DNA from 2 places in the Nocardia sp. NPDC058499 genome. Region 1 is predicted to be linked to the other one. Evidence: riboswitches for the same ligand, from Rfam matches in the RefSeq annotation. Region 1 holds a riboswitch; the other holds the start of a gene.
The links. A riboswitch is a leader RNA that binds a small molecule or an ion and turns the genes downstream of it on or off. The one in region 1 is predicted to bind cobalamin.

Region 1 (3,173 bases):
CGCCAGCGCTCGCGCGATCAGGACCCGCTGCCGTTCCCCGCCGGACAGGGAGAGGAAACCGCGGTCGGCGAGATGCGCAGTATCGGCGGTCGCCATTGCGGCGGCGCAGATCTCGTCGTCCCGCCGCCGGGTGCCGCGTAGCAGTGTGGTGTGCGGTAGACGTCCGGTGGCCACGACCTCGGCGGCGGTGAAATCGAACGGTGTCGACGTGTCCTGGGCCAGCGCCGCCACCTGGCGGGCGTTCTCCCGCATACTGATCGCCGTGATATCGGTGCCGTCCACCAGTACCCGGCCGGAGGCGGGCGACAGCGCCCGGTACAGACAGCGCAGCAGAGTCGATTTACCGCTCCCGTTCGGGCCGATGATGCCGATGAACTGTCCGGGTGCGGCCGTCAGGGTTACCGCCTGCACGATCGGGGTGCCGTCGAGTTCGACCGTGACGCCGGCGTAGTCGACCCGCATCAGCCGCGCTCCACCAGCGTGCCGCGCCGGCGCATCAGCAGGATGAACACGGGCACGCCCACCGCGGCGGTGACGGCTCCCAGCGGTAGTTCCTGGGGCGGTATCAGGGTGCGCGCCAGCAGGTCCGCGGTCACCAGGAACACCGCACCCAGAACCGGGGTCACCGCGACGAGCCGACGGTGATCGGCGCCCACCAGCAGCCGGGCGACATGGGGCACGATCAGGCCGACGAATCCGATAGCCCCGCATACCGCGACGAAACATCCGGTCATCGCGGCGGAGACCACGAACAGCAGCAGCCGGAAGCGTGCGGCATTCATCCCCAGCGCCGCACTCACCTCGTCGCCCATCGACAACGCGTTCAACTGTCGCGCGCAGAGCGCGATCACGGCCAGGCCGGCCGCGGCCACCGCGGCCACCAGCGGAACCCTCTGCCAGGTGGCACCGGCCAGACTGCCCAGCAACCAGAACATGACGGACCGGGCGGTATCGCCGCCCCGCGGAGCCAGGAACACCAGCACGGTCGTCGCGGCGGAGAACCCGTAACCGATGGCGGTGCCGGTGAGTACGAGCCGCAACGGCACCAACCCCGACGCCGACCGCGCCATCAGATATACGAGGGCCGTGGCGCCCAGCGCGCCGGTGAAAGCCGCCGTCGACAGCGCGTAGATTCCCAGCGCGCCGAATGCTCCGAACAGTATGACCGCGGTGGCGCCCACCGAAGCCCCGGAGGAAATACCCAGCACATAGGGATCGGCCAGGGCGTTACGCACCATGGCCTGGACGATCAGGCCGACCCCGCCGAGCCCCGCGCCGACACAGGCCGCCAGCAGGACCCGCGGCAGCCGGGAGTCCACGACGATCCGGTAGTTCGCCACCTCGCCGGTGAGTACGGTGCCGCCGGTGAGTTCGGCCCACAGGAACCCGACGGTGGAACGCCAGGGGATATGCGCCGCGCCGAGCCCCAGCGCGAGCACCGAAACCACCGCCAGCGCGGCGGTCAGGCCCGCCACGAGAACCGGCACGGGCAGCCGGCGTTTCGCTCTCGCTCTCATCGGGCCGTAGCTACCCGCACCGCCCCTGATCCGACGCCTGCAGACATGCGAGTACCGCGAGTCATAATCTCGTCAACCGTTCCCTCGGAGCCGACAGCGACCCGACCGTCGGCCGGGCCACGCCGGCAGGTCTTCGGGCTCGCGAACACGACACCGGACGGCGTCACCTACTGGCGGTCGCTTCCCAGGCCGGGGGCCCAGTGCTCGATGACCGCGGTCGTTTTCACATACCGCTGCGGGGCAGCTCCGGATTCCCACCGGATTCCCTCTTACGAACCACCCGTCGTCGACGGGCGGTAACCAGCGCGGGGTCACGGTAACACCCCGTATTCCCGGACCGGACGTGCCGGGCGGGATTGTGCACCACCTCACTGGGCCGGCCGCCGGGCTCGGTGGGCGAGATTCGGCCACGGCCGGTCCACGAGGATATCGCGGGCCGGAGGCCGCGTTTTGGTCCGGCGGCCCCTCGTGCGCTATGGTTACCAGCGCAACGCGGGGTGGAGCAGTTCGGTAGCTCGCTGGGCTCATAACCCAGAGGTCGCAGGTTCAAATCCTGTCCCCGCTACCATCAACGGCCGAGTGCGCAACGATACGAATCGTTCCGCACTCGGCCGTTCTCGGTATATTGCGCCTTTTCGTCCGACGTGGGGCCGATGATCCCGCGCTGCGCCGCGGAGACCTGTGTCGATCGCGGAATCGGCTGGTGCCGGATGACTGTGCGAGGGAGATGTCGCCCACTTGGCGTGATTGAGATTCTTTCTATACGAGAATGATACTCTCATCGGCGACTGCACAGTCGGATCGCCGGCAGCAAAGGAGGTGCCCGGTGGCCGAAATTACCGCGGTGACATTGCATCACGACGGAGCGGACCTCATCGGGGCCCTGGCCGTACCCGACGGGCCGGGGCCGCACCCGGGAGTGCTCGTGGTGCACACCGCACACGGGCTGACCGAAATGATGCGTGAACGCGCCCAGCGCCTGGCCGATCTCGGGTATACGGCCCTGGCCGTCGACATGTACGGCGGGGGACAGTCGTATCCGGCCCCGGATGCGGCGGGCGGGCCCTTCGCCGGCCTGCTCGGTGCCCCGGGGCGGGTGCGCGCCCGCACGGTGGCCTGGCACGAAGCGCTGAAGGGTCTGCCGGTCGTCGATCCCGGGCGCACGGCGGCGATAGGCTATTGCTTCGGTGGCAAATGTGTACTGGAACTGGCCCGCAGCGGTGCGGGCGCGCGGGCGGTGGTGAGCTACCACGGCCTGCTCACCACCGAGGAGCCCGCGCGGCCGGGCACTGTTCGCGCACACATCTCCGTTTACGCCGGCGGGCAGGACCCGTACGCACCGCGCGCCGATATCGACGCCCTGGAGCGCGAACTTGCCGCCGCCGGCGCCGATTACACGCTCACCACGTTCAGCCAGGCGGCGCACGGGTTCACCGATCCGAGCTCGGGCGATATCGGCCGGCCCGGTATCGCCTACGAGCCGTTGGCCGCCGCCCAGTCCTGGGCAGGCACGATCGCCCTCCTGGGATCCCTGCTCAACCCCTGAGCACCCGCGGTCCGAGCCGGACCTGTTCGGCGGGGAAGAGAGCCCCGCGTCCGGTGGTTACATCGTTTATGCCGAAACCTTTCACCGAAGCCGAACGTCAGAAGTTCCTC
Region 2 (3,173 bases), on a different contig from region 1:
CTGCACCCGGCGCATACCACGGCCACCGCCACCGGCGACCGCCTTCACGAACACCGGGAACTCCATGGACTCGGCCGCCGCGAGCAGTTCACCGACATCCGCGGAAGGTGCGCTGGAATTCAGGACCGGCAGCCCGGCCGCCTTCGCCGCCGCAATCGCGCGCGCCTTGTTACCCGCGAGTTCCAAGACCTCGGACGACGGACCGATGAAGGTGATTCCCTCGCGCGCACAGGCGGCGGCCAGGTCCGGATTCTCGGACAAGAACCCGTATCCCGGATAGATCGCGTCGGCGCCGGCGGTCTTGGCCGCCTCGATGATCGCGTCGACCGAGAGATAGGCCCGGACGGGATGCCCCTCCTCGCCGATCTCGTATGCCTCGTCCGCCTTCAGGCGGTGGACCGAATTGCGGTCCTCGTGCGGGAAGACGGCAACCGTTCCGATACCGAGCTCGTACGCCGCGCGGAAGGCTCGGATGGCGATCTCGCCGCGGTTGGCAACCAAGACTTTCGAGAACATTGACCCAACGTACCCGGCGCCACATCCAGGATCGACACCGAAGTCCACTTCGCAGAATCTTCACAACGGGGCATTGCACGGTTGCGAAACATTGGTCACCCTGCCGTCACATCTCACCGGCGACCACGGGCGATTGTGCGATCAGCCGAGGTTGGCCAACTCCGGGCAATCTTCGCAGCGAGGCCACACATCCCTCGGCAGCGCGGTCGGGGACCGAGCTCGGCCATACGCCCGCCCCCACTCGGCCGCACGCTCGGCGCCGTCGACCAGCTCACCGACGCCTCCGCCATCGCCGATACCGCCAGGACGATTCCCGTAGCGGACAGTTCCACATACGGAACGAACCGTCCCCCCGCGTGCCGACGATCGCGCTCGACGAGGTACAGCCACCGGCGCACTGGCCGACGTCAGCCGGTAGCCGCGCGCCGTATCGGCGGGCGCATCGGCTCGGCACGGCGGGCGGGCTATGGTGGATAACGCAGCTGGTTCGCCGGCCGGTCGCCCCGGAGCCCCGGACGATCGTCCCGGCGTCGAAACCCGCAACGGGCGGGTGAGAGGGAATCCGGTGGAAATCCGGAACTGTCCCGCAGCGGTGAGCGAGAACGAACGCCGTCATCAGCACTGGGCGCACAGCCTGGGAAGCGACGGCCAGTAGGTCGGCCGATGGGCCGGTGCCCGCGAGTCCGAAGACCTGCCGGTTGTACCGGGTACGCCGTATCCGGTGGCCACCGCCTCGAGGATTGGGCGCCGCGGTCCACCAGTGCTGAAAACGCTCCCGCCGCGCGCGGCGGTCGGGTTTTCAGTGGTGTCCGTGCACCCGCGTAAGGCGATGGCCGGTCGAACGTCAGCACTGGAGAACACCGTGACTGCTATTTCGCACAATCCGTTCACCGCAACGGTTCTCGGCCTGCCCCGGGTGGGGCCGCGCCGCGAGCTGAAACGCGCGACCGAATCCTATTGGGCCGGGCGTATCGATGCCGATCGTCTCCACGAGACCGGGCGGACCCTGCGCCGCGACCAGTACGCGGAGCTACAGGCCGCGGGCATGGATTCGATTCCCGTCGGCACCTTCTCCTACTACGACCAGATGCTCGATACGGCCGTGCTGCTGGGCGCCCTGCCGCCGCGGGTCGCCGATATCGCCGGCCCGCTGGACCGCTATTTCGCCGCGGCCCGCGGTACGGATTCGGTGGAACCACTCGAGATGACCAAATGGTTCGATACCAACTATCACTATCTGGTCCCCGAGATCGGCCCGCACACCTCGTTCGCGCTGCATCCCGGCGAATTGCTGGCGCAGGTGCGCGAGGCGCTCGAACTCGGCGTCCCGGCGCGTCCGGTCGTCATCGGCCCGATCACTTTCCTGAAACTCTCGAAATCGGCGGACACCGCCGCGCTGGAACGCGTCGGTGAGCTGATCCCGCTCTACCGGGACCTCCTCGCGCTGCTCGCCGCGGCGGGCGTGTCCTGGGTACAGCTCGACGAACCCGCCCTGGTCACCGACCTCACCTCGGAGGAACTCGCGGTGGTCCGCCAGGTCTACACCGAGCTGACGGAACCGGCCGACCGGCCGGCCGTCCTGGTCGCCACATACTTCGGCAATCCCGGCCCCGCGCTGGGAGCCCTCGCCGGAACCGATGTGGAAGGACTCGCGATCGACCTGGTCGCCGGCGGTACGGTCGACGATGTGGCCGCCGTTCCCGCTTTGGCGGGTAAAACGCTGGTTGCCGGTGTCGTCGACGGTCGTAATGTCTGGCGCACCGATCTTGATCGAGCCCTGTCCACCCTCGCCACACTGCTCGGCAGCGGGAAATCGGTCGCGGTTTCGACCTCCTGCTCCCTGCTGCACGTGCCCTACACCCTCGCCGTGGAAACACACCTCGACGAAGCCCTGCGCTCCTGGCTCGCCTTCGGCAGCGAAAAACTCGCCGAGGTCCGGGTGCTGGCCACGGGCCTGAACACCGGTACCGAGGCCGTGGCGGCCGAACTCGCGCAGGCCCGCGCCGCGATCGCGAGCCGCCGGGCGGATCCGCGGATCGCCGACTCCCGGGTTCGGGCCCGGCTGGCCGCGCTGGGCCCGGCCGCCACCGAACGTGGCCCCGCGGCGCAGCGCCGGACCCTGCAGCAGGACCGGCTGCAGCTGCCGCCCCTGCCCACCACCACGATCGGTTCCTACCCGCAGACCACCGCGATCCGGCTGGCCCGGGCGGAGCTGCGCAAGGGCGACATCGACCGGCCCGAGTACGAGCGCCGGATGCGGGCGGAGATCGCCGAGGTCATCGCCCTGCAGGAACAGCTCGGCCTCGACGTGCTGGTACACGGCGAACCCGAACGCAACGATATGGTGCAGTACTTCGCCGAACAGCTCGACGGTTTCGCGGCCACCGAACTGGGCTGGGTGCAGTCCTACGGCACCCGCTGCGTACGCCCGCCGATCCTGTTCGGCGATGTCTCCCGGCCCGCGCCCATGACGGTCGATTGGATCGGCTACGCCCAATCACTCACCAGCAAACCGGTGAAGGGCATGCTCACCGGACCGGTCACCATCCTGGCCTGGTCCTTCGTGCGCGACGACCAGCCGCTCGCGGAATCTGCGCGCCAGGTGGCGCTGGCCATCCGGGACGAAACCGTCGACCTGCAGAACGCGGGCATACGGA

Region 2: linked by a shared signal. The riboswitch ahead of metE (5-methyltetrahydropteroyltriglutamate--homocysteine S-methyltransferase) and the one ahead of ACFWPH_RS26685 (FecCD family ABC transporter permease) in region 1 are both predicted to bind cobalamin.

Annotation. Positions count from the first base shown of each region.
Region 1 covers NZ_JBHXMZ010000010.1:60,256-63,428, forward strand. The annotation lists gene ACFWPH_RS26680 (ABC transporter ATP-binding protein) at 1-462, opposite strand, end outside; gene ACFWPH_RS26685 (FecCD family ABC transporter permease) at 462-1,517, opposite strand; cobalamin riboswitch at 1,624-1,837, opposite strand; tRNA gene ACFWPH_RS26690 (tRNA-Met) at 2,009-2,085, shown strand; gene ACFWPH_RS26695 (dienelactone hydrolase family protein) at 2,344-3,063, shown strand; gene ACFWPH_RS26700 (pyridoxamine 5'-phosphate oxidase family protein) at 3,132-3,173, shown strand, end outside.
Region 2 covers NZ_JBHXMZ010000001.1:989,888-993,060, forward strand. The annotation lists gene ACFWPH_RS04585 (pyruvate carboxylase) at 1-516, opposite strand, end outside; cobalamin riboswitch at 1,025-1,230, shown strand; gene metE (5-methyltetrahydropteroyltriglutamate--homocysteine S-methyltransferase) at 1,346-3,173, shown strand, end outside.